Variovorax paradoxus: one gene and its partners. The protein of the gene in region 2 interacts with the protein of the main gene of each other region in a pairwise test. Links are inferred from orthologs where the notes say so. Each region holds a gene or a part of one and is shown on either strand. Other genes may lie near its edges. The genes, in order: QHG62_RS09615, QHG62_RS10195 and glnK.

Region 1 (7,468 bases), 120 kb from region 2 along the record:
GGCTGCCTGCTCGTGGCGTACCAGCACGTGCTGGATGGTGTCCTGCTTGTAGAACGCGTCGTAGATGTACAGAACCGCGCCGCCCGGATAGCCCCAGATGTACTGGACGCCTTCGGCCTGCAGTGCCTTGACCAGCACTTCAGCGCCCATGAGCTCTTGCGTTTGATTGCCGGCGCCAGAGGACGCGGCTGCTGCGGAGATGATCTCCGCCTTTGAGATTTCCATGATCAACCTTTGCGTTTTTTCGGGAACGAAAAACCTTGGGTGCCCCTTGCCAACCCTTGTGGGGTCGCGCCAGGACTTGAGGCCAAAGCCATGAGCGGACTGATGTTCCGCCGGACCGTGACCCGTTTGCCTTTTGACTTGCAATGCGAATTATGACATCGATGCGCCGGCCTTCGCGCGAAAACCGCGACCAAAAGGCAGGAAGGCATAATCCGCGGCGGAAAACATCAGCGCTTCCAGACACCCTATTCCCACGCGGCGCCCCACGGCGCCCCCTCTCGCTTGGCCACTGAACAAGAACTTTCCGACTTTCTGAAGAGCGTCGAACGGCGCGCTTTCAAGCGCTCGGTCTATCACGTGCGGGACGAGGAAGCGGCTCTCGACATCGTGCAGGACAGCATGATGAAGCTGGCGCAGCACTACGGAGACAAGCCGCCGGAAGAACTGCCCATGCTGTTCCAGCGCATTCTTTCGAACTGCACGCTCGACTGGTTCCGCCGGCAGAAGACCCGGCGCGCCCTGTTCTCGAACCTGGGCGACTTCGAAGCCGCCAGCGACGACGGCGATTTCGATCTTCTGGAGAACTTCGTCTCTCCAACCGACTCAAGGGAGACGGAGAGCGCCGAGGACACGACCCGCCGCGCCCAGGTGTTCCACGAAATCGAAGAACAGATCGCAGCTCTGCCGGGTCGTCAACGAGAGGCTTTCCTGATGCGTTACTGGGAAGAAATGGATGTGGCGGAGACGGCCGCTGCAATGGGCTGCTCCGAAGGCAGCGTCAAAACCCACTGTTCGCGGGCCGTGCACGCCTTGAGCAAAGCGCTCAAAGCCAAGGGAATTTCGCTATGAACACTAAGGTTCCAACCTCTTCTTTTGCCGCCGAAGATCAATTCGGCCAGCGAGTGGCTGCGCGGCTGTCTGCGGGCAGCCAGGAGCTGCCGCATGACATCGGCGAGCGGCTGCGCGTCGCGCGTGCCCAGGCCGTGGCAATGCGCAAGCAGGCGCCCCAGCTGCGCGCGGCATCAACCGTTATCCAGTCGGGCAATGTGGCCACGATGGGTGGTGGCTGGTGGACCCGCATCGGTTCGGTGGTTCCGCTGATCGCGCTGGTTGCCGGGCTGATCACCATCAGCGTCATGCAGGACGAAGACCGCGCGAGCGAACTTGCGGAAGTCGACGCGGCCCTTTTGACCGACGACCTGCCTCCGGCTGCCTACACCGATCCCGGATTCGCCCAGTTCCTCAAGTCGGACGGCGCTTCGGACTGAGGCCCGCCGAACGAACGAATGCGACGCTTCTCCGTTTTCCGCACCTCCACACCCCGCCCGATGCGCCCGCAAACGCCGGGCGCCGTCGTTTGGGCGAGTGCAATCGCCACGGCGGTCTTCACCCTTGCAGGCCTGACCGGCCTGCCACCGGCCAGCGCTCACCAGCGTTCCGAGTCGCCCAAGGCCGGTGCCGACGCCGCGCAGGCCGCCCCAACGTCGGCCTCGCACCCCTCGGTCTCGAAAGCGGCCCCGGCAACCAAGCCATTCTGGAACGAGCTCACCGCCGAGCAGCAACAGGCGCTGCAGCCGCTGGCATCGCACTGGCACACCTTGAGCACGGCGCACAAGCGCAAATGGCTGGCACTGTCACGAAACTACGCGAACATGTCGGCCGATGACCAAACCACCCTGCACAGCCGCATGATCGAATGGGCAGCCCTGAGCAACCAGCAGCGAGCCCAGGCGCGCCTCAACTTCGCAGAAGTGAAAAGCGTGCCCGCGGACGAACGCAAGGCCAAATGGGAGCAGTACCAGGCGCTGAGCGAAGAAGAAAAGCGCCGCCTCGCGGAACGTGCCCCCGCCAAACCCCGCGGCGCCGCCATTCCGGTGCGCCCCGTGCCCGCCCAAAAACTGGTCACCGTTCCGGCGGTGACTCCCTCCGGCCAGCACACGCCGCGCATTCTGCTGGCGCCCCCGGTTCCCGTGGCCGCGTCCGCCACGGCCCCGCCGACCGCCATCATGGTCACTTCGCCGCCAGAGCGCGCTCCGGCCATTGCGACCATTCCCTCTTCTGCTCCAGCCACGCCCTCCGCGCCGGTTCCACCCGAAGCGCAGGTGCCGATGCCTTCGGCCCCCTGAACAAGATTTCGATGGTTCCCCCCTCTCCCGAAGTTTCGGAATCGAATTCCCCTTCCTCTCCCGCAGACTCTTCGAGCAGCGCTCCCCTTTCGATAGTGCCCGGCCTGCGGCGCCGCATGGCGTGCTGGCTCTATGAAGGCATGCTCCTGCTCGCGGTGGTGTTCGTGGCAGGCTGGCTGTTCAGCACGCTCGGCCAGATGCGAGACGCCATGGATTCCCGCCGGCACCTGCTCCAGGCCTTCCTCTTCGTGGTGTTCGGCGTCTATTTCGTCTGGTTCTGGGCTCGCGGCCAGACACTGGCCATGAAAACCTGGAACATCCGCATCGTCGACCTGCACGGCCGTCCCGTGAGCCAGCGCCGGGCCTTGGCGCGCTACCTGCTGAGCTGGATCTGGTTCCTGCCACCCCTGGTAGCCATCGCACCTTTCAAGCTTTCGGGAGGAGAATCGACGGTTCTGATCTTCGGATGGGTCGCCGTCTGGGCATTGCTGGCCCGCTTCCACCCCGAGCGCCAGTTCTGGCATGACGCCTGGGCCGGCACGCGGCTCATCACCTCCAAGCCAATGAGCCGCCGATGAGTGCCTTGCCCAAATTACCCGATCCCGCCGTCAATCCGCAAAAAGCCCGCAAGGGCTTCGAGCGCGTTTGGCACGCCACGCTCATCTCGCTGCACGGCCTTCGCGCGGGCTGGAGCGAACCGGCCTTCCGCCAGGAAGCCATCATCGCCATCGTGATGATTCCGACCGCCTTCTGGCTCGGCCGCGGCTGGGTCGAAGTCGCCCTGCTGGCCGGCAGCGCCATTCTGGTGATGATCGTCGAACTGCTCAACACGGCGGTCGAAGCCGCCATCGATCGCATCGGCCCCGAATGGCACGACCTTTCCAAGCGCGCCAAGGACATGGGCAGCGCCGCCGTGCTGCTGTCGCTCACCTTGTGCGGAGGCATCTGGCTCGCAGCCCTGTGGCAGCGCTTTGCGTCATGAAAGCGCCTGCCGCACGAGGCATGATTGCGGCATGAATCCTGAATTTTCGATCTGTGTGTATTGCGGCTCGCGTCCCGGCGAGCGCGTTGAGTTTTCCAAGGCCGCGGAAGCCGTCGGGCAATGGATTGGCCAGCATCGCGGCCAGCTGGTCTACGGCGGCGGGCGCACCGGCCTGATGGGCACCGTGGCCGAGGCCACCCGCAACGCCGGCGGCCGGGTGGTCGGCATCATTCCCAAGGCGCTGGTCGACCGCGAGCTGGCCAACACGCTTTGCGACGAACTCCACGTGGTCGACACCATGCATGAGCGCAAGGCCATGATGGGCGAGCGCGCCGATGCCTTCATCGCCCTTCCGGGCGGTATCGGCACCTTCGAGGAACTGTTCGAGATCTGGACCTGGCGCCAGCTCGGCTATCACGACAAGCCGACCGGCATCCTGAACACCGCCGGCTACTACGACGGCCTGCTGGGCTTCCTGGCGCACAGTGTGCGCGAAGGATTCATGGGCGAATGGCAGATGGAACTCATCCGCACGGGCACCGACCCCACTGAACTGCTCACCGCGTTGCGGGCCCAGGTGCCGCTGCATCCCCGCAGCGACCGCCTGGCTGAAAACCTGTAGCCGCAGCCCAACTGGCGCACGGCCCTTCTTACACGGCGTTTTCGTTCTCTTCGCCAGTTCGGATACGCACGATGCGCTCCACTTCGGTGACGAAGATCTTCCCGTCGCCGATCTTGCCGGTGCGGGCCGAATTGACGATGGCTTCGATGCAGCGTTCCACGTCGCCCTCGTTGACGACCACTTCGACCTTCATCTTCGGCAGAAAATCGACCACGTATTCCGCACCACGATAGAGCTCGGTGTGCCCCTTCTGGCGCCCGAAGCCCTTGACTTCGGTCACCGTGAGGCCTGTAACACCCACTTCGGCCAGCGCTTCGCGCACGTCCTCGAGCTTGAAGGGTTTGACGATGGCGGTGATCTGCTTCATGGTTTTTGCGCTCCGGCGGTTTCGTTGAATTTGCTGGTGATAGGGTAACGCCAATCTTTGCCGAAGCTGCGATGGGTGACCCGGATGCCCACTGGCGCCTGGCGCCGTTTGTATTCATTGATCTTGATGAGCCGCGCAACCCGCTCGACCACCGCGCGTTCGTATCCCGCCGCAATGATCTCGTCGATGCCCTCGTCGTCCTGCATGTAGCGTGCCAGGATGCCGTCGAGGATGTCGTACGGCGGCAGGCTGTCCTGGTCGGTCTGGTCGGGCCGCAGTTCGGCGCTGGGGGGCCGCGTGATGATCCGCTCGGGAATCGGCGACGCGCCGGTGCCGTACGGGTCATGGGCATTGCGCCACCGGGCCAGCGCAAACACGGTGGTCTTCAGCAGGTCCTTGATGACCGCGAAGCCGCCCGCCATGTCGCCGTACAGCGTGCAGTAGCCGGTGGCCATTTCGCTCTTGTTGCCGGTGGTGAGAACAATCGAGCCGAACTTGTTCGACAGCGCCATCAAGAGGGTGCCGCGAATGCGCGCCTGGATGTTTTCCTCGGCCGTGTCTTCAGGCAGGCCCCTGAACTCATCAGCGAGCGCGCCCTTGAACGACTCGAAGGTGTGCTTGATCGAAATTTCGTCATAGCGCACACCCATGCGGTTGGCCATCTCTCGCGCATCGATCCAGCTGATGTCCGCCGTGTACGGCGAAGGCATCATGACGGCGCGCACCTTGTCCTTGCCGAGCGCATCGACCGCAATGGCAAGCACCAGCGCTGAATCGATGCCGCCCGAGAGCCCCAGGATGGCGCCTGGAAAGCCGTTCTTGCCGATGTAGTCCCGCACGCCCAGTACCAGTGCATTCCACAACTGGGCCTCGGCATCGCGCGGCGGCGCTATTGCTCCCGGCTCGGCCACGAAGCCGATGCCTTCGCCGCCCTGCGACGGCCGCACCAGTTCCATGAAAACCAGTTGCTCCCTGAAGCTCTCCGCCTGCAGGGCCAGGGCGCCGTCGGAGTTCAGGGCGAACGACGCTCCGTCGAACACCACTTCGTCCTGTCCGCCGACCAAATGCGCGTAGACCAGCGGCAGGCCCACGGCGCGGGCGCGGTCGGCCATGCGCGCGACGCGTTCGCCTTCCTTGCCCACGTGGTACGGCGAGGCGTTGATGACTGCCAGCACCTCGGCGCCGGCCGCGCGGGCCAGTTCGGCCGGTTCGTCGAACCAGGCGTCCTCGCAGATGAGCAGGCCCACCGAGACCCCGCCGGCCTCGAACACGCAGGTGCCCTGCCCTGGCGTGAAATAGCGGCGCTCGTCGAAGACCTGGTAGTTGGGCAGTTCGCGCTTGGCGTAGGTCTCGAGAATGCGCCCTTCCGTGATCACGCTGGCGGCGTTGTAGCGCATCTGCACCGCCACAGAACGGCTGCGCAGGCTTCCGCCGGTCGGATGCCCCACCACCACAACCATGTCTTTGAGACCGGCCAGCGCAGCGGCAATGCCTTTCACGGCATCATCGCAAGCTTCGGTAAAGGCGGGCCGCAGGAAAAGATCCTCCGCCGCATAGCCGGCAATCGAGAGTTCGGGCGTGAGCAGAAGACGCGCACCCTCTGCGTAGGCTTGCTGCGCGGCATCGACAATTTTTTTCGCATTGCCGGCGAGGTCGCCCACCACAAAATTGAGTTGCGCGACGGCGAGCTTGAGCGTCATACGGAAGGAAGAAAAAGGCTTGAACGATTATGTCATTCGGGTGATGGCATCGCTGTCGGACCTGAACCCGAAAGCATGGAACGCGTTGCTCGACGCCGAGGTGCAGTCCTCGCCTTTCATGCGCTACGAATACCTTGCGGCGCTCCACGAAAGCGGCAGCGCCTCGCCCGAAAGCGGTTGGACACCGCAGTTCGTCACGCTCTGGTGCAACGATGAATTGCAGGCCGCCTGCCCGGCCTACATCAAGACCCACTCGTATGGCGAATATGTCTTCGACTGGGCTTGGGCCAATGCGTATGAGCAGCACGGGCTTGCCTACTACCCCAAGGCGGTGGTGGCGGTGCCGTTCACTCCGGTGCCGGGCGCGCGGCTCCTGGCGCGCGATGCGCACAGCCGCACGCTGCTGGTGCAAGCACTGGTGGTCTGGTGCAAGACGCAGGAACTCTCTTCGCTGCACCTGCTGTTCGGCTCGGACGCCGACATTGCCGCCTGCACCGAAGCGGGCCTCATGCTGCGCAACACGGTGCAGTTTCACTGGACCAATGCAGCCCCGGCGAGCGTCGACGGACCCAGGCCATACACGGATTTCGAGTCGTTCCTTGCCAGCCTCTCCCACGACAAACGCAAGAAGATCCGCCAGGAGCGCCGCAAGGTGGCCGAGGCGGGCGTAACCTTTCGCTGGTCTCGCGGCGCCGACATCGCTTCGGCCGATTGGGATTTTTTCTACCGCTGCTATGCGCGCACTTATCGCGAGCACGGCAATCCGCCCTACCTTTCGCGCGATTTCTTCCAGCGCATGGCCGACACCATGCCCGAAGCCTGGCTGCTGTTCGTCGCGGAGCGCGAGGGCAAGCCGATTGCAACCAGCCTGATTGCGCTCTCCACACACGGCGACGGCGCGCCGGTCGCCTATGGCCGCTACTGGGGCGCCATCGAACGCGTCGATTGCCTGCATTTCGAGGCTTGCTACTACCAGCCGCTGGCCTGGTGCATTGCGCATGGCGTCGGGCGCTTCGAGGGCGGCGCACAGGGGGAACACAAGATGGCGCGCGCGCTGATGCCGGTCAAGACCACCAGTGCCCATTGGCTGGCACACCCGGCGTTTGCCGATGCGGTCGAGCGCTTTCTCGAGCGCGAGGGCGAAGGCATCGGCAACTACATGGACCACCTGGGCGAACGCAGTCCGTTCAAGGCCGGTTGAAGAGAGCCGGACGGCGGCCGGCCTGCCGCCACCAGGGGCTGCTATAAACGCGCCCAATATCCAACAGCAGAAAGAAAATAGATGCCATTCCTGGGACTGGGGCTGCACATCCTCATTGCGCTGTTTTTCGCGGTGCATGCAATGCGCCACGGCAAGCAGATGTACTGGCTCATCATTCTCTTCAGCTTCCCTGTGCTGGGCAGCATCGTGTATTTCATGGTCGAGTACCTGCCCGCCTCGCGCTT
Region 2 (7,629 bases):
TGAAAGCGCCTTGTCCACCAGCTGCTGCGCTTCCTCGAGGATGCGCCCGAGGTGCTCGGCACCGAGAAAGCTCTCGCCGTAGATCTTGTAGATGTTCTCGGTGCCCGAGGGCCGCGCCGCAAACCAGCCGTTTTCGGTGACCACCTTCACGCCGCCGATGGCCGCTCCGTTGCCGGGCGCATGGCTCAGCACGTTCTGGATTTTCTCGCCTGCGAGTTCCGTCGACAGCACCTGCTGCGGCGACAGGCTTGAGAGTTTCTTCTTCTGCTCGACGGTGGCAGCGGCATCCACGCGGTTGGACACCGGCTTGCCTAGCGCTTCGGCCAGTTCGGCAAAACGCTCGCCGGGGTCGCGGCCCGTGCGTGCGGCAATCTCCGCCGAGAGCAAGGCGGGGACCATGCCGTCCTTGTCAGTGGTCCATACCGTGCCGTCGCGCCGCAAAAAGGTGGCCCCCGCGCTTTCTTCGCCGCCGAAGCCCAGCGATGAATCCACCAGCCCTTCGACAAACCACTTGAAACCCACCGGCACCTCGTAGAGCTTGCGCCCCAGGTTTGCAGCCACGCGGTCGATCATCTGGCTGCTGACCGCCGTCTTGCCCACGGCCGCATGCGGCGCCCACTGCGGACGGTGCGTGAAGAGGTAGTCCACCATCACCGCCAGGTAGTTGTTCGGCGGCAGCAACCCCGTACTGCGCGTGACGACGCCATGCCGGTCGTGGTCGGTGTCGCATGCAAAGGCAATGCCGAAGCGGTCCTTGAGGCCGATGAGCTGGTGCATGGCATCTGGCGACGACGGGTCCATGCGAATGCGGCCGTCCCAGTCGAGCGACATGAAGCGGAAGGTCGGATCGACCTCCTGGCTGAGCACGGTGAGCCGGTCGAGCTTGTAGCGCTCGGCAATCGCGGGCCAGTAGCGCACGCCGGCGCCGCCCAGCGGATCGACGCCCAGGTCGATCGGCACGCCGCGAATCGCGTCCATGTCGAGCACCTGCGCCAGGTCTTCCACATAGGTGTTCAGGTAGTCGTGACGGTGCGTGGTCGAGGCGCGCAGGGCCTGCGCGAGCGGCAGGCGCTTCACGCCCTGAAGGCCGGCGGCAAGATAGCCATTGGCCGCGGCTTCCACGGCCGAGGTGATGTCGGTGCCGGCCGGACCGCCGTTGGGCGGGTTGTACTTGAAGCCGCCGCTTTCGGGCGGGTTGTGCGAAGGCGTGATGACGATGCCATCGGCCAGCCCGGTCGTGCGCCCGCGGTTGTAGACGAGGATCGCGTGCGAGACCGCGGGCGTCGGCGTGTACTCGTCGTCCTTCGACAGCATCAGCTCGACGCCGTTGGCCGCCAGCACTTCGACCGCGCTGTTGAAGGCGGGCGTGGAGAGCGCATGCGTGTCGATGCCCAAAAACAGCGGGCCGTCGATGCCTTTTTGCTTGCGGTAGTCGGCAATGGCCTGGCTCATGGCCAGCACATGCCACTCGTTGAAGGCGTCGTCGAAGGAGGAGCCGCGATGCCCCGATGTTCCAAAGGCCACGCGCTGCGCGGGCACCGAAGGATCGGGCCGGCCCGTGTAGTAGGCCGATACGAGGCGCGGGACGTTGACGAGCAGGTCCAGCGGTGCGGGCTGGCCCGCGAGAGGATGGGTCTTTTGGCTCATGTCGAGTGTTGCCGTTCGAGTTGAATCAAGTCGACAACATCATGCCGCAGGATGCGCCTGCGAACGAAACAAGCGGAAAGCTCCTCAGGAGGCCAGCGCCTCCATCAACTCGGTCTCGATGGCCAGCTGCGTCTTCTGTCCCTGCAGCTCGGGCCCGCTGATAAGGAACGTGTCTTCCACGCGCTCGCCGAGCGTAGTGACCTTGGCGAGCTGCAGGTTGAGGTGGTGCCGCGCAAGCACGCGCGCCACCGAATACAGCAGGCCCGCACGGTCGCTGGCAGAGATGTTGAGCAGCCAGCGCTGGGCCTTGTCGTCGGGCAGCAGGCTGATGCGCGGCTTGATGGGAAAGCTGCGCACCCGGCGCGACACCCGCCCCACGCTGGGTGCAGGCAGCGGCCCGGCTTCGGTCAGCGTTTGAGCGAGGCCCAGCTCGACCATGCTGATGAGATCGCGGTAGTGGTCGGGAAGGAAAGTAGTTACAACCTGGAAGGTGTCAAGGCCGTAGCCGTTGCTGGTGGTGTGTACTTTCGCGTCAAGAATGCTGAACGACGACTGGTCGAAATAGCCGCAGATGCGCGCGAAGAGATCCGGCTGGTCGGGCGTGTACACCACCACCTGCAGCCCTTCGCCGACGGGCGAAAGGCGCGCCCGCACGATGGGCGGCGCCTTGGGGTCCACCGGCACATTGGGCGGCGGCACAAAGCGCGAAAGCTGCTTGGCGTGCCAGGCGATTTCGCTGGCCTCGTGGCGCATGAAGTAGCCGACGTCGAGCGTGTCCCACAGCGCCTTGTGTGCTTCGAAGCGCTGCGCATGCAACGCAAGCTGCACCAGCGCCTCGCGCTTGCGCGATTCCACCTCTGCGTCCGGGTCGGGCATGCGGCCACCCAGCGCACGCAGGGTGTAGCGGTAAAGGTCTTCGAGCAGCTTGCCCTTCCAGGCATTCCACACGCGCGGCGAGGTGCCGCGAATATCGGCAATGGTGAGCAGGTAGAGCGCCGTGAGATAACGCTCGTTGCCCACGCGCTTGGCAAACGCGCCGATCACTTCCGGGTCGCTCAGGTCCTGCTTTTGCGCCACCTGGCTCATCACCAGGTGTTCGGCCACCAGGAATTCGATGAGCTTCGCGTCTTCGCGCGCAATGCCGTGCTGCTTGCAGAAGCGTTGCACGTCGCGCGCGCCGAGCGTCGAGTGGTCGCCGCCGCGGCCCTTGGCAATGTCGTGGAACAGCGCCGCCACGTAAAGAATCCACGGCTTGTCCCAGCCGGCCGCAAGCTGTGAGCAGAACGGATATTCGTGCGCGTGCTCGGCAATGAAGAAGCGCCGCACGTTGCGCAGCACCATCAGGATGTGCTGGTCCACCGTGTACACATGGAACAGGTCGTGCTGCATCTGCCCCACGATGCTGCGGAACACCCGCAGGTACCGCCCCAGCACCGAGGTCTGGTTCATGAGCCTGAACGCATGCGTGATGCCGTACGGCTGCAGCAGGATGCGCATGAAGGTCTCGTGATTGGCCGGGTCGTTCCGGAACTTGCTGTCCATGACATGGCGCGCGTTGTAGAGCGCGCGCAGCGTGCGTGCCGACAGGCCCTTCACGCCAATGGTCTTCTGGTACAGGAGGAAGGTCTCCAGAATGGCTCGCGGTTCGCGCTCGTACAGGTCGTCGCTCGCAATTTCGATCAGGCCGGCGCGCTCGTAGAAGCGTTCGTTGATGGGCGTGTGCTGTTCGTCGCTGGGCTGCAGCCGCTCCGAGATGTTGAGCAGCAAGATCTGGTTGAGCTGCGTGACCGCCTTGGCCGCCCAGTAGTAGCGCCGCATCAGCGCTTCGCTCGACTTGCGCTGCGATTCGCTCTCGTAGCCGAAGCTCGCGGCCACGGCAGTCTGCAGGTCGAACACCAGCCGGTCTTCGCGTCGGTTGGCGATCACGTGCAGCCGTGCGCGAATCAGCGAAAGCAGCGCTTCGTTGCGCTTGATCTGCTGCGCCTCGAACGGCGTGGCAAGGCCGTTCTTTGCCAGGTCGTCCCAGCGGCTGCCGTAGCCGGCCGCCTTGGTCATCCAGAGAATGGTCTGCAGGTCGCGCAGGCCGCCTGGCGATTCCTTGCAGTTGGGTTCGAGCGCGTACGGCGTGTTGTCGAACTTCTGGTGGCGGTGTCGCATTTCCTGCGACTTGGCGACGAAGAAGGCCTGCGGATCGATGGCGCGGGTAAAACGGCGGCGAAAGGCGACAAAGAGCTTCTTGTTGCCTGCAATCAGCCGTGCCTCGAGCAGCGAGGTTTGTACGGTGACGTCTTTCTCGGCTTCGGCGAGGCACTCTTCGACCGTGCGCACGCTCGAGCCGATTTCAAGCCCCGCGTCCCAGCAATGCCCGATGAAGGCCTCGATGCGTGCCGGATCGATTTCGCTGGCGTGGCCCTCGGGCGGCAGCAGCAGGAGCACGTCGACATCGGAATACGGAAACAGCTCGCCCCGGCCAAAGCCGCCCACGGCCGCCAGGGTGAGCGAATCGCCGAAATCGGCCTCCCGCCAAAGCGCACACAGCGTCTGGTCGGCCAATGCCGACAACTGCCGCAGCACCGTATGCACGCTGCGCGTGGGCGCACGTGCAAAACGCAAGGTTTCGAAGAGTGCGAGCTTCTTTGCGCGATAGGCTTCGCGCAGCGTTGCCACGTCGACTTTGGCTGGTTCGATCACGGCTTGGTCCGGGGCCGTGCGCCGCTCGCGCGGCTCACGTTTTCGTGGAAATGACGAAGGAGGGCAGGGGCGGGCTGCCTTCGGACAGCGTGAGGACCTCGTAACCCGTTTCGGTGACCAGCACCGTGTGCTCCCACTGCGCCGAGAGCGAATGGTCGCGCGTAACGATGGTCCAGCCGTCGTACTGGCCGCCCTTGAAGTCTTCCTTCACGTCGCGCTTGCCGGCGTTGATCATCGGCTCGATGGTGAAGATCATGCCGGGCTTGAGTTCTTCGAGCGTGCCCGGGCGGCCGTAGTGCAGCACCTGCGGTTCTTCGTGGAAACGCTGGCCCACGCCGTGGCCGCAGAACTCGCGCACCACCGTAAAACCATGGCCTTCGGCAAATTTCTGGATCGCATGGCCGATGTCGCCCAGGTGGGCGCCCGGGCGCACTTGCAGAATGCCGTGCCACATGGCTTCGAAGGTGATGCTGCACAGCCGCTTGGCGGCAATGGAAGCGTCGCCAATGATGTACATGCGGCTGTTGTCGCCAAACCAGCCGTCCTTCACCACCGTGACGTCCACGTTCATGATGTCGCCCTTTTTCAAGGGCTTGTCATTGGGAATGCCGTGGCAGACCACGTGGTTGACCGAGGTGCAGAGCGACTTCGGAAAGGGCACGCTGCTCGCGCCCATGTAGCCCACCGTGGCCGAGGTGGTGCCTTGCTTGACCATGTATTCGGCGGCGAGGCGGTCGATCTCGTTCGTGGTGATGCCTGGCTTGATGAACGGTGTGAGGTAGTCCAGCACCTCGGAGGCCAGGCGGCAGGCGACGCGCATGGCTGCGATGCCCGCTGCGTCTTTGTAGGTAATGCTCATCCCGGAATTATCCCATTCAGCAAGCTAAAATTCCGGGTTAACGCGGATGACCCCAGTCAGCGGTCTTCCGCCTCGATTCTTTGATTCCCAACGCGGCCCCAAGGCCCCATCGACCGTGACGCAGCCCGCATCCCAAGCCCTTCCTGTCGTAACCATGTTCGAGGGCGGCAGCGCACTCAGCGATTTCCGCGCGCGGCAGCTGCTGCCGAAACTGCAGGCCATCGAGCCGCGCATCGAAGGCATTTCGGCCCGCTTCGTGCACCTGGTGGTCACCGACGCAACCCTGAGCGCTGCCGAGCATGAGCGCTTTGCCGCGCTGCTGACCTACGGCGAGCCCTTCGAGGCACCTGCCAAGGCAGCCACATCGGTGGTCGTCACGCCCCGACTGGGCACCGTGTCGCCGTGGGCTTCCAAGGCCACCGACATCGCCCACAACTGCGGCCTTGCGCTGCGCCGGGTCGAGCGCGTGACCCAGTACCACCTGAAGCTCAAGGCGCCGCTGATCGGCAAGGCGCCGGTGCTCGAGGGCGACCTGCTGGCCGCCGCGTCGGGCCCGCTCCACGACCGAATGACCGAATCGGTGCTGGCCACCGTCGAGCAGGCTGCGAGCCTCTTCAGCGAACTGCCGGCCCGGCCGATGGCGCTGGTCGACGTGCAGGCCGGCGGCCGTGCCGCGCTGGTGGCGGCCAACACGGGCTTCGGCCTGGCGCTGGCCGAGGACGAGATCGACTACCTGGTCGACGCCTTCATGCGCCTGGGCCGCAACCCCAGCGACGTCGAGCTGATGATGTTCGCGCAGGCCAACAGCGAGCACTGTCGCCACAAGATCTTCAACGCCCAGTTCACCATCGACGGCAAGGCCCAGCCCCAAAGCCTGTTCTCGATGATCCGCCACACCGAAAAGCAGAACCCGCAGCACACGGTGGTTGCGTATGCGGACAACGCCTCGGTCATGGAGGGCTCCACAGTCGAGCGCTTCATCCCGGCTTCGGGTTCGCAGAGCTATCAAAAAGATAGCGCGCTGAGCCATGTGCTGATGAAGGTCGAGACGCACAACCATCCGACCGCCATCTCGCCGTTCCCCGGCGCCTCCACCGGTGCCGGCGGCGAAATCCGCGACGAAGGCGCCACCGGCCGCGGCTCCAAGCCCAAGGCCGGCCTGACCGGCTTCACCGTGTCTAAGCTCTGGCCGGAAGAGGGCCATTACGGCAAGCCCGAGCACATTGCCAGCCCGCTGCAGATCATGACCGAAGGCCCGCTGGGCGGCGCCGCGTTCAACAACGAATTCGGCCGGCCCAACCTGCTGGGCTACTTCCGCGAATACGAGCAAACGGTGGCGAGCGACATCGACACGGTGCAGCGCGGCTATCACAAGCCCATCATGATCGCGGGCGGCCTTGGCAGCATCGACGCCACACAGACCAAGAAGATCCAGTTCCCGGCGGGTTCGCTGCTCATTCAGCTTGGCGGCCCCGGCATGCGCATCGGCATGGGCGGCAGCGCCGCAAGCTCGATGGCGACCGGCGCCAATGCGGCCGAGCTCGACTTCGACTCGGTGCAGCGCGGCAACCCCGAAATCGAACGCCGTGCGCAAGAGGTCATCAACCATTGCTGGCAGCAGGGCGCGGCCAACCCGATCCTTGCGATCCACGACGTGGGCGCGGGCGGCCTGAGCAACGCCTTCCCCGAGCTGACCAACGACGCCGGCCGCGGCGCGCGCTTCGACCTGCGCGCCGTGCCGCTCGAAGAATCGGGCATGGCGCCGAAGGAAATCTGGTGCAACGAAAGCCAGGAGCGGTATGTGCTGGCCATTGCGCCGGAATCGCTCGAGCAGTTCAAGGCCTTCTGCGAGCGCGAGCGTTGCCCGTTCTCGGTGGTGGGCGTCGCAACCGAAGAACGCCAGCTGCTCGTGGCTGACGAAGGTGCCCAGGTGCAGCCCGTCGACATGCCCATGGATGTGCTGCTCGGCAAGCCGCCCAAGATGCACCGCGACGTGAAGACCGTCACGCGCAGCTTCAAGCCGCTCGACCTTACCGGCGTCGATTTGCAGAAGGCCGCCATCGACGTGCTCTCGCACCCGACGGTCGCCTCCAAGCGCTTCCTCATCACCATCGGCGACCGCACCGTGGGCGGCCTGAGCCACCGCGACCAGATGGTCGGCCCGTGGCAAGTGCCCGTGGCTGACTGCGCTGTGACGCTGGCCGACTACAAGGGCTTTGCGGGTGAAGCCATGAGCATGGGCGAGCGCACGCCGCTGGCCGCGCTCGATGCACCGGCTTCGGGCCGCATGGCTGTGGCTGAGGCCATTACCAACCTGCTGGCCGCACCCATCGAACTCTCGCGCGTCAAGCTCTCGGCCAACTGGATGGCCGCTTGCGGCGAGCCCGGCGAAGACGCCGCGCTGTACGAGACCGTCAAGGCCGTGGGCCTGG
Region 3 (7,461 bases), 1.7 Mb from region 2 along the record:
CACTGCGGTTCCCACCGTGGTGGCCGGTGGCGCCACGCCGCCTGCGCCGCCGGCCGCTCCGCCCGGCAACGGGCGCGTGGTGCTCAACATCCGTCCCTGGGGCCAGGTGTTCGTCGACGGTGCCGACCGCGGCGTGAGCCCGCCGCTCAAGTCACTCTCGCTGCGGCCGGGCATCTACAACATCGAAGTGCGCAACGGCGATCTCGATGTGTTCCGGCAACGCGTGACGGTGCAGGACAGCCGCTCGGCGCCCGTGGTGAGCCACGAGTTCAAGTAGCAGGCGCGCCTGGCACGCGGCGCCAGCGCTGTGCGCCGACCAGCGCCAGCACCGCGACGACGCTGGCCGCCAGCAGCACCCAGAGGCCCGGCGTGTAGCCGGTGCCCGGCTGCCACAGCACGCCTAGCATCAGCGGCGCCAGGGCACGGGCGATGGCGCTCGGCAGCCCCAGTGCACCGTTGAGCGTGGCCACGTGATCGCGGTTCACGTATTGCGCAATCGCGGTGCCCTTCACGATGGTGAGCATGCCGTTGCCCATGCCGTAGAAAAACACGAACAGCAGCGCGGCGCCCGGGTGGCCCGCACCCGCGAGCAATGCAAGCAGGCCGAGCGGAATCAGGCAGGGAATCAGCCGGTTCGCCAGATGCAGGTCGAAGTGGTGCTCGAAGAAATACAGCAACGCCCGCCCCAGCACCTGCACCAGCCCGATGCTCGCGGGCACGGCAATGGCCCACGATTCGCTGAGCCCCGCACCGCGCAACAGGCTCACCATGTGCGGCGGCAACGCGGCCGTGACCGCCATCAGCAACACTGTGAAAACGCCCACCAGCAGGAACGGGGCGGTGCGCATGTAGTGGCCTGCGGGCGCTACGGCCGCCGCTTCGCCTGCGTTGGGCCGCCCGGCTTTCGAACCCGCCGCGGGAGCGGGTGCATGCCGCAGCACCCGCGCATGCAGCGGCGCGCAAATGAAAAGATGAATGGCCGCGAGCACCCACAATGCGTGCCGCCAGCCGAGCTCCGCAATAAGCCAGGCTACGAGCGGAATGAATACCGTGCTCGCCAGCCCGCCGAGAAACGTCAGCGTGATGATCGCGCGTCGAAAGTCGTTGGGGAAGCGCCGCGTGACGATGGAGAACGCAGGGCTGTAGAGCGTGGCCGCCAACCCCGCGCCGAGCAGCGCCCAGGCCGCGTAGAAGCCCAGAGCGCTGTGCACCATGCTCTGGAGCAGCAGGCCGGCCACGATGACCAGCGAGCCGCCGGTCATTACCGCCCGCTCATGGCCGCGATCGATCCAGCGCCCCACCGGCCACGCCAGTGCACCTTCGGCCAGCAGCGCAAGGCTGAACGCCAGTGACGACTGCGCCCGGCTCAGCCCCAGCTCGCGTTCGACCGGCTCCATCAGCAGCGCGAAGCCGTAGAAGACGCTGCCCCAGGTGATGAGCTGGCCGAGCGAGAGCCAGCCGACCATGCGGCGGTTGTAGAGCGTTGGGGCGGGTGTGTTCACTGCTGGAGAGTCAGTTTCGCAACCCCCGACGGTACTGCACAGCCTCCGCCACATGCACGGCCTGCACCGATTCGGCGCCGGCCAGATCAGCCACCGTGCGCGCCACCTTGAGCGCGCGGTGCGTGCTGCGCGCCGACCAGCCGAGCTTGGCTGCGGCGTTGACCATGAACTTGCGCGCGGCGTCGTCCAGTGCGGCGTGCCGGTCGATGGCGCCGGCTTGCAGTGCCTGGTTCGGGCTACCCTGGCGCTGCACCGCAAAGTTGCGCGCGGCAACCACGCGGGCGCGGATGCTGCCGGTCGCCTCGCCGGCCGGCGCACCGAGCAGTTGGTGCGCCGATACCGCGGGCACTTCGATGTGCAGGTCGATGCGGTCGAGCAGCGGGCCGCTGAGCTTGCTTTGGTAGCGCGAAACCTGGTCGGGCGTGCAGCGGCAGGCCTTCAGTGCCGAGCCCTGGTAGCCGCAAGGACAGGGGTTCATGGCAGCGATGAGCTGGAAGCGCGCGGGAAACTCGGCGCGCCGGGCGGCCCGCGCAATGGTGATGGTGCCGGTTTCGAGCGGCTCGCGCAGCGCCTCGAGGGCGGACCTTGCGAACTCCGGGAATTCATCGAGAAAGAGAACCCCGTGGTGCGCCTGTGAGATTTCGCCGGGGCGTGGAGGGGAGCCGCCGCCCACAAGCGCCACCGCACTGGAGGTGTGGTGCGGCGCAGAAGTCGGCCGGCTCATCCAGCGCTCGGTCGAGAAGCTGCCGCCCAGGCTGGCCACGGCCGCGGTCTCCAGCGCCTCGTCGATGCTCATCGGCGGCAGCAGCCCGGCAAAGCGCTGCGCCAGCATCGACTTGCCCGAGCCGGGCTCGCCGACCATCAGGAGGCTATGCCCGCCGGCGGCGGCAATTTCCAATGCGCGCTTGGCGCTTGCATGTCCCTTCACGTCGGCCAGGTCGGCATATCGGGGGGTAGCGCCCGCCTCGGCGGCCTGGATGCGTGCCCAGCCGTCCGCGCTGGGCGGCTCGGCCGGCTGCGCCGCGCCGCCTTCAGGCATGAAGCGCTGCACCACATCGAGCAGGTGCCTGGCCCCGTACACCTCGCCGCCGGGCACCAGGGCCGCTTCTTTTGCGCTTTCGGTAGGCAGCACCAGCCGTGTCGCGATGCCGCGGGTGTGCAGCGCAAGCGCCATGGCCAGCGCGCCGCGCACGGGCCGCAGCTCGCCTGAAAGGGAAAGTTCGCCCGCAAATTCGTGCCCGGCCAGGCTTGCAGCCTGGATCTGCCCGCTGGCCGCGAGGATGCCAAGCGCAATGGGCAGGTCGAAGCGGCCGGAGTCCTTGGGCAGGTCGGCTGGCGCCAGGTTGACGGTGATCCGCTTGTTATTTGGAAACTCGAGGCCGGCATTCTGTATGGCCGAACGCACGCGTTCGCGCGCCTCCTTGACCTCGGTTTCTGCCAGCCCGACCAGCGTAAAGCTGGGCAGGCCGTTGGCCAGATGCACCTCGACCGTGACACTGGCCGCTTCCAGCCCAAGCAAAGCGCGGCTTTGCACCAAAGACAAGCTCATTTTTATTACTCTCCCCATTGTGGTGCGCCCGTTTTTGGTCGGACTTGTGCACCGCGGGCCCCCGGAAGGGCACCGCAACTGAACACTCTTGTAACTTTTCACGCGGACTGCGGAGGCCGGGGCTGCAGCCATGCAGCAGGCGGAACGAGCACTTTGGCACGCTCCCTGCTATGAGACGGTGTCCCCCCAACGATCCAACCAACTCCGAGGAGTCTCGATGATGCACCGTAATTTCGCCCAGGCAGTGGCCGTGGTCGCCCTTGCAGCCCTGCCGATGCTGGCGAGCGCCCAGCTCTCGGGGAATGTGGCCCTGACCAGCAACTACAAGTTCCGCGGCCAGGACCAGGACATGATCGGGAAGAACGACTACGCCAAGACCAAGGGCTTCAAGCCGGCCATCCAGGGCGGCTTCGACTACGCCTTCGGCGAAAGCGGCTTCTATGTGGGCAACTGGAATTCCAGCGTCAACTGGCTCCAGGGCAACAGCATCGAAAGCGACATCTACGGCGGCTACAAGTTCAAGGCCGGCCCGTTCGACATGGACGTGGGTGCGCTGACCTATATCTACCCGGGCAACTCCATCGGCAACACCACCGAGCTGTACGGCGCGGGCACCTGGGCCGACGAAGCCATCGGCTCGTTCACCCTGAAGTACTCGCACACGGTCTCCAAGGACTACTTCGGCTATGCGGGCTACAAGTCGGGCTCGGGCCTGAAGGGCCGCAACACCGGCTACCTGAACCTGGCCTACAGCAAGGAAATCGTGCCCAAGCTCACGCTGAAGGCGGCCGTGGGCTACACGCACATGTCCAGCGACATCCGCAGCCTGGGCTACAAGAGCTACGTGGACTACAACGTGGGCGTGTCGTATGACTTCGGCAACGGCCTGGCACTTGCCGGCTCGGTGCAGGGCGCCAACAAGAAGAGCTCTTACCTCGCGCTGAGCAACCCGGGCGTGGACTTCGGCTTCGGCCCGATCGGCGAGCAGTACTACTCGCCCAACAAGGCCCGCTTCATCGTTACGCTCAGCAAGACGCTGTAAGAGCAGGCACAAGAACAAAGGTGCGGCCCAAGCTGCCGCACCATTCATTCCATCCAAGAAGGAGAAAGTCATCATGAAGCTGGTCACAGCCATCATCAAACCGTTCAAGCTCGACGAAGTGCGCGAAGCACTGTCGGCCATCGGCGTGCAAGGCATCACGGTCACGGAGGTCAAGGGATTCGGTCGCCAGAAGGGCCACACCGAGCTGTACCGCGGCGCCGAGTACGTGGTCGACTTCCTGCCCAAGGTCAAGATCGAAGCGGCGGTGTCCGACGACCTCGTCGACCGCGTGATCGAAGCCGTCGAAGGCGCAGCCCGCACCGGCAAGATCGGCGACGGCAAGATTTTTGTCTACAACCTCGAGCAGGTCGTTCGCATCCGCACCGGTGAAACCGGCCGCGAAGCCCTCTGATCAGCCCGGAAAAAAACAACCATGAAAAAACTGCTTGTTTCTCTTGCGCTCGGCTTGAGCGTGCTCGCTGCCGGCACCGCCTCGTTCGCACAGGCGCCGGCGGCTGAAGCGCCGGCTGCCACGGCACCGGCTGCAACCGCCCCGGCTCCCGCTGCAGCCCCCGCGGCCGCGGCACCTGCCGCCGCCCCCGCTGCTGCTGCCGAAGCAGCGCCCGCCGCGGCTCCCGCTCCTTCGTTCAACAAGGGTGACACCAGCTGGATGATGCTGTCCACGCTGCTCGTCATCATGATGACCATTCCCGGCCTGGCGCTGTTCTACGGCGGCCTGGTGCGCAGCAAGAACATGCTGTCGGTGCTGATGCAGGTGATGGTCACCTTCTCGCTGATCGTCGTGCTGTGGCTCATCTATGGCTACAGCCTGGCCTTCACCGAAGGCAATGCCTTCATCGGCGGCTTCGACCGGCTCTTCATGAAGGGCGTGTTCGATCCGGCCACCGGCGTGTTCGCGCCCGGCGCCACCTTCAGCAAGGGTGTGTACATCCCCGAGCTGCTGTTTGCCGCCTTCCAGGCCACGTTCGCCGGCATTACCTGCTGCCTGATCGTGGGTGCCTTTGCAGAGCGCGCCAAGTTCTCGGCCGTGCTGCTGTTCATGGTGATCTGGTTCACCTTCAGCTATGCGCCGCTGGCCCACATGGTCTGGTTCTGGCTTGGCCCTGACGCCTACACCGCCGCCAACGTGGTGGATGCCAACAACGCCAAGGCCGGCCTGATCTGGCAATGGGGCGCGCTCGACTTCGCGGGCGGCACCGTGGTGCACATCAATGCAGCCGTTGCAGGCCTGGTCGGCGCCTACGTCATCGGCAAGCGCGTCGGATACGGCAAGGAAGCCTTCACGCCTCACTCGCTCACGCTCACCATGGTCGGCGCCTCGCTGCTGTGGGTCGGCTGGTTCGGTTTCAACGCAGGTTCGGCCCTCGAAGCCGGCACCAGCGCCGTGCTCGCCTTCATGAACACCTTTACCGCCACCGCCGCAGCAGTGCTTGCATGGTGCATCGGTGAAGCGCTGATGCGCGGCAAGGCCTCGATGCTGGGTGCCGCTTCGGGCGCCGTTGCAGGCCTCGTGGCCATCACCCCGGCCGCCGGCAACGTCGGCCTGATGGGCGCCATCATTATCGGCTTCATCGCCGGCTTCGCCTGCCTCTGGGGCGTCAACGGCCTCAAGAAGCTGCTCGGCGCTGACGACTCGCTCGACGTGTTCGGCGTGCACGGTGTCGGCGGTATCGTCGGCGCGCTGCTCACCGGCGTGTTCAACACCCAGGCACTCGGCGGCCCCGGCCTCGTGGGCGACTGGGTCACGGCCAGCGTGGTGTCCAACGGCATCGGCGCACAGGTCTGGATCCAGCTCAAGGGCGTGCTGCTGACCATCGTGTGGTCTGGCGTGGTGGCGTTCATCGCCTTCAAGATTGCCGATCTCACCATCGGCCTGCGTGTGTCGGAAGAAGAAGAGCGCGAAGTTCATCGCCTTCAAGATTGCCGATCTCACCATCGGCCTGCGTGTGTCGGAAGAAGAAGAGCGCGAAGGCCTCGACATCTCCTCGCACGGCGAGACCGCATATAACAGGTAACCCCCAAGCAATAGGCAACCCCCCAGTCTTCGCGCACTTCGTGTCGCTTCGCCAACCCCCCTGCTGGGGGCAACACCAGAGGCCCGGCAAAGCCGATTCCTCGGTGTTCCACGAAGGGGGCATACGAGGCGCGGGCTGGTGGTGAGAAGAAGAAAAACAGTAACGATTTTTCAGCGAGTCTCCTTTGGATGTTCAGCCCGCGAGCGCTTCGGCGCCAGCGGGCTTTTTTTTGTCTGCGGGGCGGCGGATGCACAATGCCGGGATCATGTGGACCACCCTCGAAGACAGCCTTTGCGAACTCGGCGAATCGCCGTTCTGGCACCCGCACGAACGCTCGCTTTACTGGCTCGACATTCCGGGGCGCGCGGTGCTGCGCACGCGCGGGGAAATCGGCATGCCCGACGCCAAGGTGGAGCGCTGGGCGTTGGCCACCGAGCCAGGTTGCATGGCTCCGGCGCGGAGCGGCGGGCTGGTGATTGCGCTGCGCGACGGCATCTACCGGGCGCGCGAGTGGGGTGGTGAACTGGTTGCGGTGGCGCGTGTGGAGCACGACGCGCGCACCATGCGCTTCAACGACGGCAAATGCGATGCGCTGGGCCGTTTCTGGGCCGGTTCGCTCAACGAGGCCAAGGACCAGGCCAACGCCGCACTCTATTGCTTCGATGCCCGCACCGACACCGGTGTGTCGCCCACGTTGACGCAAATGGCCAACGAGTCCACCACCGGCAACGGGCTCGCTTTCTCGCCCGATGCCAGCACCCTCTACTGGGCCGACACCGCCGCACATGTGGTGTGCGCCTGGGACTGGGGCTCCGAGGCCAATTCGCTTTCGCACGCACGCGTGTTCCACCAGTTCGAGCCGAAACCCCAGGGCTGGACGCCCGATTCATCCCTGCGCTACGAAGGTCGGCCCGATGGCGCGACGGTCGACGCAGAGGGCCACTACTGGGTTGCGATGTTCGAAGGGGCACAGCTGCTGCGCCTCGCGCCGTCCGGTGAAATCGTGGCTTCTGTTCCCGTTCCTGTTCAGTGCCCGACCATGCCGTGTTTTGGTGGGGACGACTTGAAGACGCTCTTCGTCACCAGCGGGCGCAAGGGCCGGCCTGCTGCAGAGATCGAGCGGTTGCCTGCATCGGGTACGGTGATTTCCATGCGCGTCGATGTGCCTGGATTGCCTGTCAGCTTCTTTGAGGACTGAGGTGAGCCATTCACGGCGGCTGTTGATCGGCGGTTCACCAGCAGCGCGCCCCGGTGCACAGGGCATCGGGTGCTCCGCGCAGCGAAATAAAGGAGGAGGGGCGCAGCCCCGGGGGACATTCGCGGAGGGGAGTA

What was found.
Region 1: the proteins of QHG62_RS10195 (region 2) and QHG62_RS09615 interact in binary tests that used the Escherichia coli proteins (3 or more experiments, as listed by UniProt). The link is inferred for Variovorax paradoxus from one-to-one orthologs.
Region 3: the proteins of QHG62_RS10195 (region 2) and glnK interact in binary tests that used the Escherichia coli proteins (3 or more experiments, as listed by UniProt). The link is inferred for Variovorax paradoxus from one-to-one orthologs.

Annotation. Positions count from the first base shown.
Region 1 is NZ_CP123990.1:1,961,730-1,969,197, reverse strand. Bases 2,654-5,652 are described here. They hold QHG62_RS09615 (P-II family nitrogen regulator), read right to left. Parts: upstream 4,323-5,652; coding sequence 3,984-4,322; downstream 2,654-3,983. Other genes in these bases: QHG62_RS09610 (NAD+ synthase), read right to left, coding at 4,319-5,652; QHG62_RS09620 (TIGR00730 family Rossman fold protein), read left to right, coding at 3,365-3,955; QHG62_RS09625 (diacylglycerol kinase), read left to right, coding at 2,926-3,333; QHG62_RS09630 (RDD family protein), read left to right, coding at 2,654-2,929. In the rest of the region: QHG62_RS09650 (acetolactate synthase 3 catalytic subunit), read right to left, coding at 1-225; QHG62_RS09645 (RNA polymerase sigma factor), read left to right, coding at 508-1,074; QHG62_RS09640 (DUF3619 family protein), read left to right, coding at 1,071-1,493; QHG62_RS09635 (DUF3106 domain-containing protein), read left to right, coding at 1,554-2,351; more of QHG62_RS09630, read left to right, coding at 2,363-2,653; more of QHG62_RS09610, read right to left, coding at 5,653-6,022; QHG62_RS09605 (GNAT family N-acetyltransferase), read left to right, coding at 6,042-7,223; QHG62_RS09600 (hypothetical protein), read left to right, coding at 7,305-7,468. UniProt on the Escherichia coli protein: P-II indirectly controls the transcription of the glutamine synthetase gene (glnA). P-II prevents NR-II-catalyzed conversion of NR-I to NR-I-phosphate, the transcriptional activator of GlnA. When P-II is uridylylated to P-II-UMP, these events are reversed.
Region 2 is NZ_CP123990.1:2,077,490-2,085,118, forward strand. Bases 1,532-4,691 are described here. They hold QHG62_RS10195 ([protein-PII] uridylyltransferase), read right to left. Parts: upstream 4,339-4,691; coding sequence 1,732-4,338; downstream 1,532-1,731. Other genes in these bases: pgm (phosphoglucomutase (alpha-D-glucose-1,6-bisphosphate-dependent)), read right to left, coding at 1,532-1,647; map (type I methionyl aminopeptidase), read right to left, coding at 4,373-4,691. Outside these bases: more of pgm, read right to left, coding at 1-1,531; more of map, read right to left, coding at 4,692-5,197; purL (phosphoribosylformylglycinamidine synthase), read left to right, coding at 5,352-7,629.
Region 3 is NZ_CP123990.1:412,698-420,158, forward strand. Bases 2,844-5,835 are described here. They hold glnK (P-II family nitrogen regulator), read left to right. Parts: upstream 2,844-4,166; coding sequence 4,167-4,505; downstream 4,506-5,835. Other genes in these bases: QHG62_RS01915 (YifB family Mg chelatase-like AAA ATPase), read right to left, coding at 2,844-3,051; QHG62_RS01920 (TorF family putative porin), read left to right, coding at 3,269-4,093. In the rest of the region: QHG62_RS01905 (serine/threonine-protein kinase), read left to right, coding at 1-277; QHG62_RS01910 (MFS transporter), read right to left, coding at 270-1,502; more of QHG62_RS01915, read right to left, coding at 1,513-2,843; QHG62_RS01935 (SMP-30/gluconolactonase/LRE family protein), read left to right, coding at 6,395-7,327. UniProt on the Escherichia coli protein: Involved in the regulation of nitrogen metabolism. Regulates the activity of its targets by protein-protein interaction in response to the nitrogen status of the cell.